DNA from 4 places in the Paenibacillus sp. MER TA 81-3 genome. Region 3 is predicted to be linked to each of the others. Evidence: riboswitches for the same ligand, from Rfam matches in the RefSeq annotation. Region 3 holds a riboswitch; each other region holds the start of a gene.
What was found. A riboswitch is a leader RNA that binds a small molecule or an ion and turns the genes downstream of it on or off. The one in region 3 is predicted to bind cyclic di-AMP.

Region 1 (5,513 bases), on a different contig from region 3:
TCCGCCGCTTGGCGAGTGCTGCCTCGTGGTTGAAGGGGCAAGCGAAGACGAGACAGCTGCAGCGGAGGCCAGCCAGGCTTGGTGGCAGCCACTAAGTGAAGAAGAGCACGTAGCGCATTACGAAAGGGAGCAACATATTTCCCGTAAAGATGCGATGAAGCTGGCTGCCAAAGATCGCGGCGTCTCGAGACGGGATATTTATCAAGCTTTGCTGCAAATGGAAAAGGAAAGACAAGGTGATTAGAAATAAAATAAATGCTGAATAGAACAAATTTTATAAAAAAAATGGGTGGGCAGGACTGAATGGAGACAAGAAGGTTGTGGTAACTTCATCCTGTCACCAACGTAATCATTAGAGAGAAGCGGGCATGATGAAGTCCTGAAAGGGCGTGAAACCCGCGCCCCACAACAAAAAAAAGACCCTCATGGTTGGGTTCAATAACCATGAGGGCATCAAGGAAGATATGAAAAAGGTTAGAATTAACATGTGTGATTAGTGCTATTATATACTATTTTTCTTATTTTGTCACAGGTTGAGGAATTTCCGAAATACATTCGTGACAAACAATTTTTCCTTTAAAGTATGTAACGTTTTCAGCATTGCCGCAGAAGATGCATGCAGGCTCATATTTTTTCAGCATGATGCGCTCTCCATCCACGTAAATTTCCAGCGCATCTTTTTCACCGATTCCAAGGGTGCGGCGAAGCTCGATTGGAATGACGACACGACCCAGTTCATCAACTTTACGAACGATACCAGTGGACTTCATCATAGTTTAACGCTCTCCTCTTTAATTACATAATAAGTCACAATTCGACAAATTTCTAATTTGGCTGTTTATTATCGTACCAACCATTCCCAAATTAGTCAACCTGTAAAATTCGTAGATATCGTGCTAATTTATGGTTTTTAGCATTTTTTTAACTGAAATTTAACTATTTTTTACGATTTACTACTCACATTTGCACTTAGATGGTGTTTTTTGTTAGGAAATAAAGGGAAACGCGAATAAACAAAACCTTTTCGACAACATCATCGATTTTAAAAACGATGTCGAATAAACTAATAATGCAAACCTCTAATAATCTTTGCAAGCTGTTTAAATATGCTCAGAGGGGAGTGAAGTCCCATGTTAAAAGAAGAAAAGGTATTTAAAGACCCGGTTCACAATTACGTGCATGTTCAGGATCGCACGATCTGGGATCTCATTAATACGAAAGAATTTCAGCGGCTGCGCCGCATTCGCCAGCTCGGTACGTCATACTTGACGTTTCACGGGGCAGAGCATAGCCGATTTTCCCACTCACTCGGTGTATATGAAATCACACGCCGCATCATTTCCCAATTCGAACGCAATGGCTATGAGGATTGGCCACAGGAACAACGGCTCGTCGCGTTATGTGCCGCCTTGCTCCATGATGTAGGGCACGGGCCGTTTTCCCATTCCATTGAAGAGGCGTTCGGCATGTTCCACGAAGATTGGACATGCCGTATTATATTGGAAGATTCTGAAATTCACCAAGTGCTGCAGCAAATTGATCCAGCATTGCCAGAGCAGGTAGCTGCGGTCATTTGCAAGACGTATGCTTATCCGATTGTCGTCAATTTGGTGTCTGGTCCGCTTGATGCGGATCGTATGGATTATTTGCTTCGGGACGCCTATTTTACGGGTGTCAATTACGGCACTTTTGATATTGACCGTATACTGCGGCTCGTACGTCCATATAAAGATCGGATCGTCGTGAAGGAAAGCGGTATGCATGCGGTAGAGCATTACTTGCTCTCACGATATGAAATGTATTGGCAGGTTTATTTTCACCCCGTTACACGCAGTTCGGAAATGGTGCTGAGGCACATTTTCAAGCGGGCCAAGGAGCTTTATTTGCAGGGCTACTCATTCCGCTATTTTTTGGAGCCGCTTGATGCGCTGTTTGAAGGGACGTTGACAACCACACAGTATGTGCAGTTGGATGAGGCTTTTGTACAGACTGCCTTTATGCAATGGATAAATGAACCGGATGAGCTTCTCGCCGACTTGTGTCAGCGATTCATCGAGCGTAAACTGTACAAGTATATTGAAGTGGACGAGTTGAATGCTGAATGGCTGTGCCGTGAATGGCATGCGGCAGGCTTGAATCCGGACTACGACATTATGTTCGATTCACCTTCGGATAATCCGTATGATGTGTATCGCTCGGGAGACGAACCGACGCAGCAGCACATATTGCTGTGGGATGGTCATGACCAAGTGATGGAATTGTCCAAAAAATCGGACATTGTGCGTTCCATCAGCGGCATTCGCCGTGGAAATCATTACATTTATTTCCCGATGGACAAGCTTCAAGCTGTGGAACATCGGCTCACGGATGAAGTGAAGCGGATGTTCCTGCAGCGAAAAAATTGAGTCCAAGAACTGGTCGATGGATGGAAAGTGGAAACAAGCTCTTTAAATTAAGAAGGAGAAAGTAATCAATACAATTTTAAAAGGAGCGCATTTGACGTGTTATTTGATACGCATACCCATTTGGACAACGAAGCATTTGACGAGGATCGTGAGGCAATGATCGCTCATGCTGTGGAGCAGGGCGTTACACGTATGGTCAATGTCGGCTTTAACCGCGAGACCATTCCTACAACAATGGCGTTAGCTGAGAAATATGATTTCATATATGCGGCTGTAGGCTGGCATCCGGTGGATGCCATAACAATGAAGCCAGAGGATATCGATTGGATTGCCGAGCTCACCAAGCATGACAAAGTCGTCGCCATCGGCGAGATTGGTCTCGACTATCATTGGGATACTTCACCGAAGGATGTTCAGCAGCGTGTATTTCGTCAGCAGATCGGGCTGGCCCGGGAGTTGCACATGCCCATCGTCATTCATAATCGCGAGGCGCATGAAGATGTGATTCGTATTTTGCGTGAAGAGAAGGCGAGTGAAGTCGGTGGGATTATGCATTCCTTCTCCGGCAGCTGGGAGACTGCAAAAATGTGTCTGGACATGGGGTTCTACCTTTCCTTTGGCGGACCGATTACGTTTAAAAATGCAAAGCAGCCCAAAGAAGTGCTTGTAAAGATACCAGATGACCGATTACTCGTCGAAACGGATTCCCCATATTTGACTCCTCACCCTTTTCGCGGGAAAAGAAACGAGTCTGCTCATGTGCGTCTCGTAGCAGAGGCGGCGGCGCAATTGAAAGGAATGGAATTTGAAGAATTTTGCAGAATAACGACTGAAAACGGACTGACATGTTTTGACATACGGTGAAAATCAATGAAAAACCGATGAAATAAAGTTCTAGACCACAAGATAAGTGGATTTGTTCACGAAAAAGCGATTTTGTTACTTTTTTTTAACCCTTTTTGACTTAAAACGTGATTGATACCATCTTTACAAGGTGATTGCAAACACGATATGATTTCTCACAGATGTTCGTAAACACTTGAATATTGTTCCAACCAACCAGTATCGCTTAATCTCCATTTTGGAGAGCGGGGGAACCAAAGCGCGAGCAATCCGGGAATGAATACATGTTCATTCATGCGGAATGTATCCTAGGGGTGAATTCTGAACAGCCGAGCCATGAGCCGGTGAGTTGAGATAGGGCGACTCTCACAAGCCCGAACCCGACAGCTAACCTCGTCAGCGTATCGGAGAGAGGGGTCCGCGTGCGTCCTACACTGTTGACGTTTGGGTTTCATTTGGGAAGCCACGACAAGAGTCGCCTCTTACGCTAGGCTTCTTTTGTTTCTCTTGAAACTTCTTTTTTCGAATAAAGAAAAGAAAGACGTCATAGGGTTATGAAATAGGAGGTGGGAGCAGCCGTTACTGGAGTTGGTGTGAAGAATTCGACCATAGCTTGCACATAAGCTCGACAGATGAACGTATTCTTCGCAAACATTCTTGATATAGTCGCGTCAGATGGAATCATGCAAAACACTCGACGGCGGGACTATGTAAGGAGGACCGAGAAGTGGGAGAGATCGTTAATGACGAAACCCATGAACCCCGATCATCCAGCATGTCGCTCGCAATGCGATGGAAGCATGAAAATGTACGTGTCGTGTCTGTCATTGCTGCTGTTGCGGTTGTTATCACGTTGATTACGGTATTATATATGTATGGTGCATCGAAGAAGACACTGTCCATCCGCGTAGATGGACAAGAGCACGCTATAGAAACACGCCAAGATACGCTTCGTAATGTTTTGGATGAGCATGCGATAGCGGTAGGGGCACATGATGCCGTATCCAAACCGTTGGATACGGAAATAACAGATGGCGATAAGATCGTCATCGAACGCGCGTTACCCGTTAACGTGATGGTAGACGGACAGAAGAAGACGCATTATACGACCAAAAAGTCGGTGAGCGACGTTTTAGTATCGCTTCAAATACCTGTCAAGACGGCTGACAAGGTATATCCGGGTCAAGATGCTGCCGTTGCAAGTAATATGGACATTCGTATCGTGCGTGTCAGTAAGAACGTAGAAGAGCGAAAAGTGAAGGTTCCATTCCAAGTCGTCAAGAAAGCTGATCCTACCTTGTTGAAGGGGAAGACGAAGACGGTTCAAAAGGGGAAAGAGGGAATCGTCGTCCAAAAGATTGAAAAAGTATATGAGGACGGCAAACTCGTATATTCGCAGTTAGTGGATAAGTCCGTTCAGACGAAGCAGGTCAATCAGGTTCTAGCCTATGGAACGAAGAAGGAACCTGAAGTGGTCGTTCTGTCGGCAAGCTCTCCGAGTGTCGGCTCTGGCAAAGGGGGCAAGGTCGGCTTCGATTACAAGGATATGCTGGAGAACGTTCAATTAACCGCCTATACGGAACAAGAAGGGTCACCGGGAGCCAAGACCGCCTCCGGCACCAAGGTGGTGGAAGGACGTACGATCGCGGTAGATCCGAAGCTCATTCCGCTTGGATGGTGGGTGTATATCGAGGGCGTCGGATTTCGACGTGCTGAAGATACAGGCGGAGCGGTAAAAGGCAAAATTATTGACGTTTATTACGAAAGCAAAGGTGCTGTACGCAAGTTTGGCAGGAAAAAGGGCCATACGGTGTATGTGATCGGTCCGGTGAAGCCGGAAGCAAATTAATTGATGCGATGACGCGGCAGAAGTCACGCGGTTTGCTGCCGTGTATTTAGGATATAGTAATGAATAACGATTTATGTCATGCTAAGAAGAGGGAGATCCCTCTTCTTTTGTGCTTTTTAGAGGTTGTTCAAAAAGTCCCCTTTTGATCACGGAGTATCGCAAGATGTGATTCGGCATCGAATCTTGCATCACCCTCGAAGAGGTTATGCTTCCGAAGTATGTTTCCTGCGGAAACATTTCAGGTGCTCATGTAATCTCGCCTACACTGCGCTCCTCCTTCTTCGGGTTCTTGCAACCTCCTCGGTGTTGAAAAGCGGCCTTTTTGAACATCTATTTAAATAAGTTACGTGATCAAAAGTGGGGGACATGAGGAAGGAGCAAGAACGTTGATACGAGAAGTAATCGTCGTGGAAGGA
Region 2 (5,513 bases), on a different contig from region 3:
CGTTAATTGGTTCACGTTGCCCGGTTCGGCCATGGATTCCCTATTTCCGGTAGCCCGCATAATTTCCGCTAATCCCCCCGAACCGTAAGCGACCACCGGTTTGCCGAACACGAGACCCTCCAGCGCAGTTAAGCCGAAGCCTTCCGGGGCAAGGCTTGGTATGACCACAATGTCCATTGCAGGGTAAATGGACTGGACGGAAGACACAAAATGAATAAAATGAAAGCGATTGGCGGGCGCTGATTTCACCATGTCCTTGCATGTTTTAAAGTACGTTTCATCCGCCGGGGCGCCAACCACCACGAAACGCGCATCCTTGACACGTTCGCTTACTTCAAGGGCCATGAGCAGAAAGTGTTCCAAACCTTTGTTGGCGTATATGGCGGAGGATATATAACCGATGAGATGGTGAGCGGGAGAAAGATCAAGCTCATACCGCTTCCTTGCCCTGAGCTCGGGCCATCGTTCCGGTTCCAATGAATCCATGTGCCAAGAGGGAGGCAGCACGTATACAGGAACATGCGGCTCCGCAACATAACGGCGAAACGGCGCAAGGGTAGTCTCCGAGACTCCGATGATTCCATCGCTGAACATTCGAATGAGCGAGACGGCATTGGAGGTGAATGCATTATCCGCAATCGCTTCATTAATCTGCCACAGCACCGGTATGCCTAGCGACTTGGCGGCAAGCGCCGGCAGCGCATGCACCGAGGTGTTGGTCAACACGATATCCGGTCGCAGGTCGGCCAGAAGCCGAACGACCGCATCCCACTCCGAATGCTGCCGTATATGCTCAAGCTCGGCATGCAAATTCGCCGACGGCAACACCATCGAGTAGAACAATCGGCATGGCTGGACAATAAACGGAATCTGATAGGCTGATGCTTGTGCAGACAACTGTCCCGCTTCAGGTACAACAAGCACGCAATCGTAGTATGCCTGCAATTCACGAGTCAGAAAGAGAAGCAGTTTTTCAGCGCCGGTAATGTAAGTCTTGTTGCATAAATGGGAGAATAAGAGCATCTTTGGTTTCATCAGGTTATGCCCGTTCTGCCGTCTTGCGGGGAACAGGTATCATTCCACCTCCTTTGCCAAGGTACTACAGTATATTAGTCCACGACGGGTATCGGCACGACATTTGAACCTAATACAAGCGTACAATTTACGAAGCAGAGCCACTTGTCCGTTTCCAGTTCCTGTTTACTCTAGCAGCCGCCATACAGTTCCGTAGAAATCCGAATCTATGAATTATTAGAAGACATCAATCAGTTGCAAAAGACAAAGTTCATACATGAAAATAGCGCGTTCAAACTGACGGTGATTCGCTTCATCCGATCCTTTGCTTCATTCTCCCCTTCCATCAGGAGGCGGTACGTCCTTTGACATTCTTGTTCACCGCCATCGTGATCGGCCGTTTCATGGCAGGATATACGTAACCGCATGAGCCTTAATCCTCGACGCTCTTCGGGTGAATGGAGCGAAAGGCCACTGCACGGAAGTCAGACAACATGTTTTCGATAAAAAGGAAAGGGAGTTCTGCGCTCTGAACATCTTCTATTCCGATTTTTATGAATTCTGTAAACTCAAAAAAACTCGCCCTTGCAAGGACGAGTTTGGCTGTGGAGAAATCTAGAGATTTGTCGATCGCCCATTCTCATAAACAACACGATTTCATGCGGTGGGTGACTGCGATCGAGAGCCCGCCAGAATAAATTCCGATAACAAAAAAGAGACCTGATCCGACTGTGTATAAATGACGTAATCCGCACCGAGAAGCCGGTAAATGGAACGCGGATGATGACGCTTCGTTATTAGCGTAATCGGCTCACAAGACCATTGCCGGCATACTTGAAGCAGTCGACACGACAAAACAAAGCTTTGTTCGAACAAGAAGAAGCGCCCCACTGGCACTTCGGGTATATTCCATTCTTTAGGATCAGTCGTGTTGACTCGACATACATGCGCGACACCCAGCTTCTCCATTCGCTTCACAAGCCGACCGTTATTGGCGATAGCCGCAACGGAAAGACCTGCTCCTCTCAACTGGCGAATGAAATCGACGCCCATGGCATTCGGTGCGAACACGGTAATGATTCGTTCCGCGTCGTACATATTCAATTCCCTCCTGTCGTGTCCGATGCCCTGCTTTTAGAAGAAAGAGGTGCGTCGACAGTTAACAGTCGGGCGCGCCTCTCTCCGTACGCTTACGAGGTTAGCTGACGGATTCGGAGGCGAAGAGTCCCCCTACCGGACCAGACGAATTGTCTGGCTTCCAGATTCACCCCTTGCGAACGGCCATACCGGCATCATCCTGCCAGTCAGCTCTGTCCGCTTCATTTGGTTCCCCCGTTCCCGCCAGACAGCGGGATTCAGCGAATAAGACGCAACGGATTTCATTGATACTGCTGAACTGAATCTTACCCCTTTCCCGGGCTTGGTGTAAATGGAAATGAAAGCTTGTTACAAGCAATCCGGCGCAAATCTGGATATAAAACAGCTCTTTCTCTTCATCAATGGATTCATTTTCTCATCAACGCTCACTGAAGCTTATCCCCTCGTGATAGGAAGAGATAAATGAAGCTTTTCACTTGAAAGTGGCAGTTGTAAGCGATTTACTTGTCGTTTCACTCCAAAATACTCCTTTGGCAACCCGATAAGAAGGCGCACAGACATAACAAAGCCCGGACGGTAATCGACCGGGCGCTCCATCATCCGAAGATGATGCTTAACATCTGATTAAGGCGGTTCGCATAAGTATGATCGCGCAATGTTCTGGCCAAACCACGAAGTGCAATCTCGCGGCGTTCCTGCTCATGTGATAAATAGTAATCGATTTTATCAAGCATCTCTTCCGGTGAGCTATACGTTTCGATTTCTTCTCCTGGTGTATAGAACCGGGCTAAATCATCGCGCACGTCGGTCAATTGCAGAGTGCCGCAGCTGCATATTTCAAAGGTGCGCGGATTCGGGGAAGCTGCAGTGATGTTGGCGGAGTTCTGATTGACCGATTCGTCATCATGTGCGCGGTGCATGTTGATGACGATTTTCGTACCGTTATACGACGCTGCGGTCTCCTGTGGATCCATCCAGCGGCCGAGTTGGATGTGATGCGCATATTTTCTGAATTCGGAAAGGCGGTCCCACCAGAGACCGGAAATGACGATGTTGCGCTTGATCAGCTGCGGCAGAATCGGTTCAATCGACTTCACCCGATTCCAATATGCCGAACCAATAAAGGTAAGATCTTGCCGGAGCGGAGATCTCGTCTTGATGGGACGGAATTGACCCGGAAAGGCGGCGAACGGCAAATAATGCGCGTTCGCGCCAATCCCTTGATAGAACGGAACGCTGTTCGCTTCGAGTGTGAACACATAATCATAATGCGTAACGATATCGGCCATCATGCTCGTATAGTACGGATCGTCCGTAATCCACAGCGCAGTGCGTATGCCATGAGCGCGGATTTCATCCACTTGCTCGACTGGGAAATCCATTCCATCCAAGGCGACGACAAGATCAGGACGAAGCTGGACTGCCGTTGCGGCGACCGGGTCCCGTGGTCCTGCCACGGACAGCTGGCCTACCATCCCCTGGAACGTCGAGATGATGCCTTCATCCAACGGAGAGTATGGGTATCCTTTTCCGGTCGAAACATACAAGACATGCAAGGGGCGAGATGACACCTGCGCTTGTGTCGTATTCACAATATAATCCGCTCGCCCTCGCAAATATCCCTCTTGGTAGCCTCCTTCAAAACCGGCTTTGCGTCCTTGGCGGCGAGAATGCTCCCTCGGATGAACCACCCCCGTACGGATCCGTCTTCTTCGCCGTATACGAAATGTTCGCATGAGATCTCTCCTTTTGGTCATCAGTGGTTTTAAGAGCTAACGAATGTTTCCAGCAGCCGTTGTACGCGATGCTCGAACGTATGCTTAAGCAATGTCGTGTGCAATCCTTGCACTGCGACTCGCTGCCGGATCGTTTCATGCTTCAAATAGTAATCGATCTTGCTCATGAGCTCCTCAGGACTGGTGAAGGTCTCAATATCCACGCCCGGCGTATACATTTCTGCAAGCTCACTGCGCACATCGGTCATTTGCAGCGTACCGCAAGCCGATATTTCGTAGGTTCTCGGGTTTATGGACTCCCCGCCTAACTGATGGCTGTTGCGGTTGTCTGAACCATGCTCGACAGGCCGGTGTACATTAATAACGATTTTAGCGCCGTTATAGTACGTTGCCGTTTCTTCAATCGGTACCCAGCCTTGACGAATATGCGGACGGAGAACCGCATACCGGCTTAATCGCTCCCAATGTCCGCCCGCAATGATTACCTTCTTGTCAGCAAGAAAGGACGCCATATGGTCGAATAGGTTCACGCGATTCCAGAATGCATTGCCGATAAAGCAAATATCGTGCGAATAAGCAGGTTCGGCACGCAAGGGACGAAAGGTGGAGATCCCCGCTCCAAGCGGAAGATGAAACACACGACTGCATCCTAACTGCTTATAAAACGAAACGCCGCTTCGCTCATGGGTAAAGATGAAATCGTAGTAAGGAGCGGCAGCAGCCGTATCTTCTGAAAAGTAAGGGTCATCCACAAACCAAACTGCCGTCTTCATCCCCATCTGGCGAAGCCGCCCAATATGCTCAAGATGTTCCGGGGGATACACGTGCAAGCCGTTCATCACAAGTACGAGATCAGGCTTCATCCTCTCTGCTGCTTCCGCCATCTGAGCGGGCTCCACCTGTGCGCATTCTCGAGTAAGCTTCGTTAACGCCTCGCATACGCCTCGGTCAATTGCGTCAAATCCTTGCGGTACGTAAAGGACTCGCAAATCGAAAGAAGACAGCTGCGGCTTAGGCGTGCGCTGAACCGTTGCTTCGCATAACCCCATTCGATACCCTTCTGAATACCCGCTCCGAAAGGCATGCGTCTTGATTCTCGTCCTTTTGGTATTGCGATCTTTTCTCATGCTTCGTTCACCCTGCTTCTGGCGCAAGCGGCACAGAACGCCATGAAATTGTTTTTAAACACGCTTCATCATATGCCGCCCCGGCAAATGCATCATGGACGCTTATCCTTATGATTCAAAAAAGGCGGTTACCCAACCCCATTTCATGATGATGGAGCAACAAAAAGGCAGACCGACAACCCGCGAAAAGTACGCAAGCGTCAGACTGCCTATGCTTCGTGTTTAAACAACCTCATATAATTATGCTTGACCGGAATATGCCATCTGATGCCCATCTTCAAATCCTTTGGCAAATCCAGCATTGAATCCATCATTATACGTCTCGTTAAATCCTTGGTTATACGCCCCAGTGGAGGCTTCGGATTTGGGTAATCCTCTTCTGCGGCGGGCCGTAAGCTTCTTATGGCGCCGCTGGGAGCGCAGCGTCCGGCGAAGACGCGACCGCCGCGAGAGCAGCCGGCTTTTTCCGCCCCGCCGCAATGCTCTTCCTGCTCGAAGTGTTGCCTTCCGACGTCTGCCTGCGATCCGGGTCCGTCGT
Region 3 (5,513 bases):
TTTTCATGAGTTGGACACAATAGTGCTATATGAGCAAGGATGGGAAAGGGGTTAGACCGGTGCTCGATTGGTTTGGAATGTTATGGGACTTTAAATGGGATTATTTATCCGGGGCGAAAATAACGGTGCTGTTATCGTTGTTTTCCGTATTGGCAGGGTTCATCTTAGGCGTCGTCATCGTTTTGATGCGAATGTCTGGTTTCAAGCCATTGAAATGGCTGACGACCGCATATATCGAATTGGTGCGGGGCACGCCACTGCTCGTGCAGATTTTTATCATTTATTTCGGTTTAACTGAATTCGGCATCGAATTCAGTCCGTTTATGGCTGGAGTCGTCGCGGTATCGATTAATAGCTCGGCTTATTTGTCCGAAATCTTCCGCGCCGGCATTCAAGCAATCGATAGAGGGCAGGCCGAGGCTGCCCGCTCTTTGGGGATGTCAAAAGCTATGACGCTGCGCCATATCGTGCTGCCGCAAGCGTTTCGCAACGTCCTGCCAGCGATTGGCAACGAGTTCGTGACCATTATAAAGGAAACGTCCATTGTCAGCTTCATCGGCATTACGGACATCATGTTCCAAACCGAGGTCATACGGAGTAAAACGTATACGGCTCTGGGGCCGCTTATGGGTGCGGCCATGATGTATTTCATTCTTACCTTTACGCTTTCCAAAGCGGTTGCAACTCTGGAAAGGAAGTTGAGCAGTCATGATTGAGGTTCGCAATTTGCATAAATCGTTCGGTGTGTTGCATATTTTGAAAGGCATGAATATGTCGATCAAGCAAGGCGAAGTTGTCGTCGTCATTGGGCCGAGCGGCTCAGGAAAGAGCACCTTTCTGCGGTGTTTGAATCTGTTGGAGACGCCGACGCAGGGAGATATTTTGTTCGAGGGCACGAAGATTAATGAGAAGAAGCATAATATTAACAAGACGCGTGAGAAGATGGGAATGGTGTTCCAGTCGTTCAATCTGTTCCCTCATATGACGGTATTGAATAATATTACGCTTGCACCGATTAAGGTGAAGCAGATGAAGAAGAAGCAGGCTGAGATGGTTGCTATGGATCTGCTGACCAAAGTCGGTCTGGCTGACAAGGCCGCGGCTTATCCAGGACAGTTATCGGGCGGTCAGAAGCAGCGTATCGCCATAGCCCGCGCACTCGCCATGCAGCCGCATGTCATGCTTTTTGACGAGCCTACGTCAGCTCTTGATCCGGAGATGGTGGGTGAAGTGCTGGAAGTGATGAAATCGCTCGCCAGTGAAGGAATGACGATGGTCATCGTGACTCATGAAATGGGCTTTGCCCGTGAGGTGGGAGATCGGATTTTATTTATGGATGGCGGCGATGTCGTGGAGCAGGGTACGCCAGAGCAAGTGTTCCAGCACCCGCAGCATTCCAGAACACGTGACTTTTTAAGCAAAGTATTGTAAAACACGATGAGTAACTATAATCTCCAGTAGTTAGGGATTTTGGACAGAATGACCACTCCCCTAATTATGGGGATTTTTTTATGGGGTGAAGCCAGAATGTTCAAATTCCCAAGCATCCGGTTGACGTACGCCTGTAATGCGGTTCATCTTTAGGGGATATTTGGAATATGTAATTTGTTTACAAATTTTTAAACTATGTTATTATAAAAGTGCGAATATTACAAAGTTGTCACTAGTAATTACAAAAGTGTTAGGATTAAGCGTTAAATTAAGCTTAAAAAATCCATAGGGAGTCATTATTTCAAGACAATTCCAGTAACTCCCTGCGCACAGGTTACAAGTTTGTGATATGATGCAATTCGAGCCGAAACGAAGCACCCGTACGGGGGATGATTGACCGGTGTTCAATAAATGATCACCTTGGGGTGAATCGCCATTCCGAAAGATCGGACATGGTGTAGGGGAACTCCTTAACCCGAATCCGACAACTAACCCCGCAGGCTACTGACAGGAGGAACATATGCGTAAAAGAACAATTGTGAAGCTCGCAGCCGCTTTACTGGGTATAGCTACCATTTTACAGATCATCCCGGTATATGCCGAGCCCTACCAGGCTAAAGAGGGAGATACAATCTACTCTATTGCTAAAAAGCAAAATATTAGCGTAGAAGCTCTAGTAAATGAGAATCCATTGATTAATCCGAAGAATATATACGGCGGGTTGACAATGGAACTTCCGACGCCAGTCATTCAAGGAAAAGTATCGTCATCTTATTCCTTGCCTGCCAAGGCAATTGAGAGAGACAACAAAGATGACGCATCGAAAACTTCAACAGAAGCACAGAAGGCAGCTAAGACTGAAGCAGTGGCACAGAAGGAAGCGAAGAAAGCAACGGGCGACAAGAAAAGCTCCACGCCACAACAAGCAGTGAAAGCAGCAAATACTGCTCCTAAAAATGTGGTTAAAATGTCGGGACGTCCGACAACCTATTCGAAGAAGCTGAACATGCGCGCAACTGCGTATACAGCGCATCCGAGCGAAAATGGTGAGTGGGGAGCTGTAGATTTCTACGGGAATGCATTGAAGCTGGGCACGGTTGCCGTTGACCCTAAAGTGATACCGCTCGGAACTAAGCTGTTCATTACAGGCTATCAATTCAAGCATCTGCCGCAAGGAGGACTCGTAGCTGAGGCACGGGATATTGGCGGGGCGATTAAAGGTAATAAGGTGGACATCTTCGTTCCGGTAAGCAAAAGTGCCGGCAGCACTTTCGGCGTGCAAGATGTGCAGGTTTATATTATCAAATAAAAATTGCAATTATACTTAAGTAACTAAAATGTGAAGAGGTTGTCCCAAAAGTAGAGAAAACTACTAGAGGGGCAGTCTCTTTTACATAATTATGTGCTGATTTATTTAATCCCAAATGACCTTCCAATTATGATTTACCGTTGCGGTAATTGTGCCCTGCTTCATCATATAGTCTGCGATAAGCTCGGCTGTGTCAATCGGAATATCACGAACGACCGACTTGCCGGAGAACATTTGGAACCCGCCGGCTCCTGAAGCGCGATAATGGTTCATGGCGACATCATATTCCTTGTCCGGATCAAGGGGCTGTCCGTTCCGTGTCAGTTGCACGATGCGTGTGCCTACCGGTCGGGACACGTTCATGACATACTCTATGCCTTCCCACATGTCATAATTGTAGTGCTGCGCTTTGGGATAGAGAAAGGACGAGTGAACGGCCACTGATTGACCGTCATATGGCGCAAAGTAGCGGGCAGACCATTCCAGAGCGTCCCGGATATCGCGTCCCTTCAACCGCAACACCTTCAATGTGTTGGAATACGGACAAAATGCGGTTATTTCGCGCATGGATACCTGATTGCCGAATCCGGCAGCGCTGTCGTCAAATAAGGCGGTGCATGAAATATCCGTTCCCGATACGTCCATCTGCACACGGTTGATGAACTCGATTAAAGGGTGCTCGACAAGCCGGGCCTCATGGGGATCACGTATTCGCATATCCCCGTTAATTCGGCAAATGGGGCGGTCAAGCCAACGCTGGACATTCACTTCGTAAGGCGTAATCCATTCGCTAAGCTCACGGTCGGCTTCAGCGCCTGCCGCGGCAATCAACTGAGAGCGTTTCTCGCTGACGCGCCAGCGGCCATCTTGACGAGTAAGAAGCAATTCAATTTCGGCCGCGTACCGGCCTTGACTTCCCGGTTGAACAACAATAGTGTCCCCGATATTGCCGCTGGCAATGGTCCGGTGCTGATGTCCGGTAATGAGCACGTCGATGCCTTCCACTTCTGCGCATATCCGTGAGCCTTCATTTTCCCCCGTATCCTCCTCGAGCGCAGCTCCCGTGCGTAAATCTCTTTCCAGACCGCCGTGATAAGCGATGATAACGATGTCGGCTCCTTTACAGCTCCGTAATTCAGGCACCCACTGCTTGGCGGCTTCTACAGCCGGCAGGAAATGCAGGCCAGCGATATGCTCAGGCAGTTCCCAATGCGGGGTGAAACGGGTGGTCAGTCCGAGCACGGCTGCGCGCAGCCCGCCAGCAAATTCCGTTATGAAGTAAGGGTCGCCAAAGTACGGTTTTCCCGTATCCTCTCGCACAATGTTGGCCGCCAACCAGGGAAACGAAGATTCGCGCTGCGCTTTTTGCGCAAAATCAAGACCGAAATTAAATTCGTGGTTGCCCGGGATGAATGCGTCATATTTAAGACGGTTCAAGGCGGCAATCATCGGATTGGGGGACTGCGGATCGAACCGGGCATGATAAGTAGCCAAAGGTGTTCCTTGCAGAAGGTCGCCGTTATCGATGAGAAGAAAATGCTCCTTGTCTGCGCGGACCCGCCGAATCCGTGAAGCGAGCTTTAGCAGACCCAATTCTTCGGTGGCGTTGTCAGCGTACCGTATGGGCAGCATGTGGCCATGAACATCGCTTGTGGCCCATATCGTCAAGGTGAGTGATTTGCGCATTACGGATGACCTCCTATAAGATTTTCATGCTGGGGGGTGTCGCGATGAACTTTTATCACTGTTGGGCAAATCCCTGTTTTCCAATGCCTGCTCGATATAAAAGCTTATTCGATGCGAACGAAATGATTCCTTCGCTGCCGCCACAGATTAACAAAATCATTACACAAAAGTGGTGTGGATAAAATTTACATAATTTTATCATGAAACTGCTGCCTTTCATGATACGCTATAGAAGCGCAGCAAGAAGGAGTGCGGCTCTGTAAGTCTTCCGGGATGCTCATATGCTGCAAGAAATTTATAGTTGAAAGCTTCCAGCTGCGGAAAAAGTCCGCTGGAACTTCGTAACTGAAGAGGAGGGGAATTTCATGATTACGAGTAAACGAATTGGGCGCTTGCTGCTGATCGTTGGCTTGATGTTCAGCCTTATGATGCCAGTCAGCTCCGTCCTGGCCGAAGGGCCGTCGGATCCGGCGCCGGTGCTTCAACCCGTTGGCGCTCCTAACGGGAAGACCGTATTGTTCGATAACGCGCACGGACAGACGGCTGGTGCCGCGGACTGGGTCATTGATGGGGCTTTTTCCGATTTTGCCTCAGCTCTGGCTAAGGAAGGCTACCAGGTCAAGGAACTGCGCAAAAAAGAACCGATTGCGCTGAACGATCTGCAAAATGCTGATGTTTTTGTCATTCCGGAAGCGAATATTCCCTTCAAAACGTCCGAACAACAGGCAATGGCGCAGTATGTGCACAATGGAGGCAGCATTTTCTTCATCGCTGACCACTATAACGCAGATCGCAACAAAAACCGTTGGGATGCTTCGGAAGTGTTCAATGGGTACCGTCGCGGAGCATGGCAGGATCCGGCGGCAGGCATGAGTGCAGAGGAACGCCAATCTGCAGCAATGCAGAATGTATCAAGCTCGGATTGGCTGGCGGATAACTTCGGCATACGGATTCGCTATAATGCCCTTGGCGATATCAACTCCGACTACATTGTGCCCTCGCCCCAAGCCTTTGGCATCACTGAGAATGTGAAGACCGTGACTATGCATGCCGGCTCGACTTTAGCGATTACAGATCCTGCCAAGGC
Region 4 (5,513 bases), on a different contig from region 3:
CGCATCACTTCTATTGTATACGCCGAGCAAGCCGCCTTAAGCCATGCGGCCAAACGGTTCATTGAAGAAACGACGCAGGCGGCGACGACATGGAATCACATTTTCAAGAAGGAATAATGTCATTTGCTGTCGAAATTGAAATAGAAAAAGAAAAAAGTAAACTTTTCTAATCTAGGGGTTTTCAGGAGGATGATGTTAGATGGATGTATGCAACCGTTGTGGGGAGAAGTTGGATGAGCATGAGCCCCACACCTGCTCCAAGGAGGCAGCCTTAAGCGGCACTTCCGATCAGAAGGAATCGGCAGTCCGCCAAGATATCGCCAGTCACCGGGAGACAGCCGCCGCTGCTGGAGCGATGGACGCTTCGGCACCTTATGCGGCTCCGGGCCAAGTGCCTAACCAACCATTGAACGCGAATGGTTCCAATTCGTACGGTGGAGCTTCATTCGGGGTCAAGCGGGAATCAGCTTTTGATATGAAGCGCGCCGTTCAATTGATGAAGCATCCGACGGAAGCCTCTGCTCTTCAGCCAGCCTCCGACTGGCTGTACGGCGTCATTGCAGTGGCGGCTTCGGCAATTGGCTTTGCCTTGTTCGCTTTTAGCATATTTAGCGGTCTCATGTCCATGCTTAATCCTTTCGGCGCTTATCTAAACGCAGGTGAGTCTATCGGTTTATTTATCAAGCTCGTCTTGCTTTACATTATTACGCTCGCCGCCTTGTTCGGCGCGCTCTGGCTCGTGAGCCGCTGGAAGGGCGTGCAGCGTTCGGACGTGAAGACGTTCCTCGTCCGTTTGGCTGCGATGCAAATGCCCTACGGTCCGGCCTACTTGGTCGCCTTCCTCATGATGCTCATCAGCTTCACTTCCCTGTCGCTCGCGATCGCGGGCATCGTCTGGTTCACCTCCGTCATCATGACGGTATCCGAGACGATGGAGCAGGCGGAAGTGACGCGCGACAACCGGTTTTTGTGCGTCGCAAGCAGCATCGCCCTTTACTTCGTGCTGCTGCTCATTTTAACGAAGATTTTTCTGTAACAGCTGCCTCGTCGGCAGACGGTTGCAATGGCAGGCTGCAGGCAAGAGGCGTTATCGCGCCTCTTGCTTTTTTTATTTTCAGAAACTATAGTTAGTTACATAAGTAATGAACCAATGCGGTCATGAAATAATGCTTGCCCGCGCATGCGGCGTGGAGTAAGTACGATAACCGGACGAAACGAGGTGAATCCATTGCTGTTGGATGAGTCCAAATCGATCTATTTGCAAATCGCCGACATGATTGCAAATGACATTTTGAGCGGTGCCGTAGAGGAAGAAGGCCAAGTGCCTTCCACCAATCAATTCGCCAAAGTGCTGCAAATCAATCCAGCCACGGCTGCCAAAGGCATTAATTTGCTTGTAGACGAAGGCATATTGTACAAGAAAAGAGGTGTGGGAATGTTCGTGCGCCAAGGAGCGAAGCGGCTCGTGCGCGAGAAACGCCGCGCCCAGTTCGCAGAGGTTGAGCTGCCGCGCATTCTTCAGGAAGCGAGAGCATTGGAAATTGACAAGCAACAGCTTGCCAACATGATTTTGAACATACAGGAGTGACAGTTTGTGTATCCCATAGACAAATAAAACGCCGCCCGCTTAACTCCGTCAATGGACGGGCAAACAGGCGGCGTGTTCTTTATTTTTTCAACATAATCGATTCTTCGAAATCCTCAATTTGATTGTTGGTTCCGATCATGACCATAATGTCCCGCTCATCTAGGACAGCCTCGGCCGACGGGGCGATAATGATGCCTTCCGGCTTGTTGAGCGCGACGATGCTGCAGCCGAATCTGGCCCGCGGGTTCAACTCCTTCAGCGACATCCCCTGCATGCAGCCGGGCACACTGAGCTCAGCAATCGTGTACTCCTTCGACAGCTCGATATAATCGAGCAAATTCGGAGACACAAGCTGATGGGCAACGCGGATTCCCATGTCTCGTTCGGGATAAATAACCCGATCTACGTCAAGCCGCTCAAGCACGCGGCCATGCAGGTCAGACAGCGCCTTGGCGACTACCTTCTTGACGCCAAGCTCCTTCATCTGAATACTGACCAGGATGCTCGTCTGGATGTCATCGCCAATCGCAACAATGGCGCAATCAAAGTTGCGAATGCCGAGCGAGCGGAGCACATCTTCATCCGTCGCATCCGCCACGACGGCATGGGTCACCATGCCCGTCATGTCCGCAACTACCTCTTCATCTTTATCGATGCCCAGCACTTGATGTCCTAGTCTGACTAGTTCCTTGGCGAGGCTCGATCCAAATCGTCCCATCCCGACTACTGCAAACTGCTGCAACTCCATAATAGCTATTAACTCCTTCATCCATTACTATTCTCTATTTACCCTATCGTAATCTTGCCTTCCGGATGGCGGTACAGTTCCCGCTCGCTCTTCGGTCCGAGCGCATAGGCCAGCGTTATCGGCCCCAATCGCCCGGCAAACATCGTCAAACATAGAAGCACCTTGCCGAAATCGGTCAAATCCGTCGTTAAGCCCATTGTCAAGCCGACCGTGCCGAAGGCAGACGTCGTCTCGAACAAAATCATAAGGAACGGATGGTCCTCTGTCGTCGATAATATCATCGAGACCATAATGACCAGGAACAACGCCAACAAGGTCAATGTAACGGCTTTGAATATTCTGTCCTTCGCCAAGCGATAGCGATAGATGACGATATCCTCTTTTCCCCGAATCATCGTAATGACCGCACCGACAAGAATGGCGAACGTCGTTGTCTTGATCCCTCCCCCGGTTGAACCGGGCGAAGCCCCAATAAACATCAGTATGATCATAAAAAACTGGGAAGCTTGGCGCATGGCGCCGATATCGATGGTATTCGCGCCGGCCGTACGCGGGCTGACAGACTGGAACAAAGAAGCCCAGAACTGCTCCCACCCGCTTAAACCGGCGAGCGTGCGTGTATTGGTAAATTCAAATATGAATATAACGACTGTGCCGATAACAATAAGAAGTCCGGTCATTGTCAAAACAATCTTCGTATGCAGCGACAATTTGCGGGTACGGCGATAATCCACTACATCGGACAATACGATAAAGCCAATCCCGCCCAGTACGATGAGCAACATAGCCACTGTATTAATGACCGGATCTCCCACATAGCTCGTTAAGCTGGAGAACGGTCCGTACACCGAACCGAACAGGTCGAATCCAGCATTGTTGAACAATGACACCGCATGGAATATCCCGAAATAAATGGCTTGTCCGAGTGGCAGGTCGAACGCCCAACGCGTCGCAAACAGAATGGCGGCGGTTCCTTCGATACAGAAGGCAAACAGCAGCACCTTGCGGATAAGGCGGACAATTCCCTCCATGCTGCCTTGATTAAGCGCTTCTTGTAAAATAAGACGTTCCTTTAACGAAATTCTTTTTTTAAAAGCAAGCGCGAACAACGTCGCCATCGTCATGAAGCCAAGCCCGCCGACTTGAATGAGCAGCATAATGACCACTTGCCCGAACACCGTAAAGTTGGTGCCTGTATCGACCACAACTAGCCCGGTCACGCAGGTTGCTGATGTTGCTGTGAAAAACGCATCAACAAAAGAAAGCGGCTGTCCGTTGGAATTTGATATCGGCAGCATAAGCAGAAATGCGCCTAATAAAATAATTAATGCAAATCCAACGACAAGTATGCGTGACGGCGTTAAATGTAAAATCCTATTTTTCCTTGAAAGCTTCAAGGGGTGTCACCTCTTTTTGTCCACGAAAAAAAGCACTGGAAATCCAATGCTATCGCTGGTATCCTGACGCACTTGCCTACGAGGTTAGCTGACGGATTCGGGCACGTTCAGGCTGCCCTATTCGCAGACGGTTCTTATGACCCGTCATACGCGAAATTCACCCCATTAATCGGTTCCCCCGCTTTCGTACATTGACGAAACTCGGCATGTATGCAATTCATAACGAGATTATATACGTTTCCCTACTCGCGCACAAAGTCAGAGATCGAACAAATTCAGTTGAATAGGCTGAAAAATAACGTTAAATAGCGCTTACAAAACCCCATTTTCTTGAAATGTATCGAGAACTCTTTCATTATCAAGGCGTAGCTTCATTCCTCTGCTGGACTTTACACAAATGAAGTGGATACAATAATAAAAGAGAACTGCGTATATACGACTAAATGGAGGAAAAAAGATGTCTTTTACCCATCAAGCACACCATGATGCTCATAATCAGGCTGCACCTTCTTATTACATAACCAAGCCTTTACTTATTGCTTCCATCGTTGGGTTCATAGTGTTTCTCACCGTGCAGGTTATTATTCCCTTACTGCAATCCGAGGTGAGCCCGGAGGAAGGCGCACAGGTCTCAATGATTACGAAGACGGAGGCGGTAGACAAGGCGATTCAGTACATGAAGCAGCAGTCTTGGAGATCCGAACTGACGTTGCGAAGTGCTGACCCGACAGTCGTGTATCAGACGGATTCCACGCTGGCTGGATATATCAGCAAGGAACGTTTGACGGAAGCATTCCAGCCTTGGAGCCGCAAGGCTCCGTATGATAGGTATCAAGTCCTGCTCTCCGTTGTACGCGGAGGCCGCCCCGATGTGTTGAGCATCGATGTCAACATGACGAGCGGCCAGATTATCGGCTTCAATTTCACCGGACGCCCAACGACTGCCGCGGATGACTCCGTCGTCTCCCGAACGTTAGACTATCGCGCCGTGGCGGAACAGACCATAAAACAATTGGGCTGGTCATCATCCGAGTTGAACATTCAGCAAGAAAGCTTGAACAGCAAGGACGAAATACGGTTCACGGTGCCCAAAGCCAAAGTTGGCGGCGCAACGCTTGACTTCGTCGTACACTTTCACAACAACGACGTCGTCACAGCCAAGCCAGTATGGGAGGTGCCGCTAAGCTATAAAACAGAGGAATTGCAGCAGACCGCCACCGCTTCGTCCATTTATAAAATTGGTTATACATGGATGTCGTTGCTGCTCAGCATTCTCGCGCTCGTCGCGTGCATTCGTTACCGCAAGCTTATCCGATTCCGCTCCGGTACGATAATCACACTGTCCATCGTCTCATGCGGAATCTCTCTGCTTCATATCTGGAACCTGCTGCCTGGCCTCATCTCGCTTCAACTCGGGGTGCCTGCCGCACAGATCCGTATGGAGTACGCTTTGATCGTCCAAGGCGGAATTACAGTGCTTCAGGGAGTGGTGCTCTATTTCTCCTTGCTAGCAGGCACACGCTTGTGGGATCAGTCTAAGCATCGGCGCTTGATGCCAACCTGGAGCAGTCCGGAGTTCGGTACGGTGCTGCCCCGTGCCTTCTGGCTCGGCACGGTCTATGCAGGGCTCTTGCTTGGAGTGCAGACGTTTATCTTCGCCGCCTTGGAGACGGGATTTGGCGCATGGTCGACGACAGATGCATCACAGTCTCCGCTTAACTTGAGGCTGCCGGCGCTATATCCTCTGCTCGCTTGGATGGCTGCGATATCGGAAGAAGGC

Region 1: it holds a riboswitch for cyclic di-AMP, as region 3 does, so the genes downstream of both, M3650_RS28100 (resuscitation-promoting factor) here and M3650_RS15085 (3D domain-containing protein) in region 3, are expected to answer to the same signal.
Region 2: it holds a riboswitch for cyclic di-AMP, as region 3 does, so the genes downstream of both, M3650_RS10600 (hypothetical protein) here and M3650_RS15085 (3D domain-containing protein) in region 3, are expected to answer to the same signal.
Region 4: it holds a riboswitch for cyclic di-AMP, as region 3 does, so the genes downstream of both, M3650_RS10240 (TrkH family potassium uptake protein) here and M3650_RS15085 (3D domain-containing protein) in region 3, are expected to answer to the same signal.

Annotation. Positions count from the first base shown of each region.
Region 1 covers NZ_JAMAWB010000029.1:54,287-59,799, reverse strand. Annotated here, with positions in the region: gene rsmI (16S rRNA (cytidine(1402)-2'-O)-methyltransferase) at 1-244, shown strand, start outside; gene M3650_RS28115 (AbrB/MazE/SpoVT family DNA-binding domain-containing protein) at 519-773, opposite strand; gene M3650_RS28110 (HD domain-containing protein) at 1,131-2,405, shown strand; gene M3650_RS28105 (TatD family hydrolase) at 2,502-3,269, shown strand; cyclic di-AMP (ydaO/yuaA leader) riboswitch at 3,462-3,665, shown strand; gene M3650_RS28100 (resuscitation-promoting factor) at 3,976-5,097, shown strand; gene rnmV (ribonuclease M5) at 5,484-5,513, shown strand, end outside.
Region 2 covers NZ_JAMAWB010000006.1:225,109-230,621, reverse strand. Annotated here, with positions in the region: gene M3650_RS10605 (glycosyltransferase family 4 protein) at 1-1,035, opposite strand, end outside; gene M3650_RS10600 (hypothetical protein) at 1,672-2,112, opposite strand; cyclic di-AMP (ydaO/yuaA leader) riboswitch at 2,186-2,385, opposite strand; gene M3650_RS10595 (CgeB family protein) at 2,709-3,848, opposite strand; gene M3650_RS10590 (CgeB family protein) at 3,878-4,975, opposite strand; gene M3650_RS10585 (hypothetical protein) at 5,376-5,513, opposite strand, start outside.
Region 3 covers NZ_JAMAWB010000009.1:190,021-195,533, reverse strand. Annotated here, with positions in the region: gene M3650_RS15095 (amino acid ABC transporter permease) at 60-716, shown strand; gene M3650_RS15090 (amino acid ABC transporter ATP-binding protein) at 709-1,431, shown strand; cyclic di-AMP (ydaO/yuaA leader) riboswitch at 1,784-1,950, shown strand; gene M3650_RS15085 (3D domain-containing protein) at 1,952-2,740, shown strand; gene M3650_RS15080 (bifunctional metallophosphatase/5'-nucleotidase) at 2,846-4,426, opposite strand; gene M3650_RS15075 (GldG family protein) at 4,792-5,513, shown strand, end outside.
Region 4 covers NZ_JAMAWB010000006.1:139,243-144,755, reverse strand. Annotated here, with positions in the region: gene M3650_RS10260 (LysR family transcriptional regulator) at 1-117, shown strand, start outside; gene M3650_RS10255 (hypothetical protein) at 200-1,036, shown strand; gene M3650_RS10250 (GntR family transcriptional regulator) at 1,181-1,588, shown strand; gene M3650_RS10245 (potassium channel family protein) at 1,668-2,336, opposite strand; gene M3650_RS10240 (TrkH family potassium uptake protein) at 2,375-3,733, opposite strand; cyclic di-AMP (ydaO/yuaA leader) riboswitch at 3,792-3,950, opposite strand; gene M3650_RS10235 (CPBP family intramembrane glutamic endopeptidase) at 4,191-5,513, shown strand, end outside.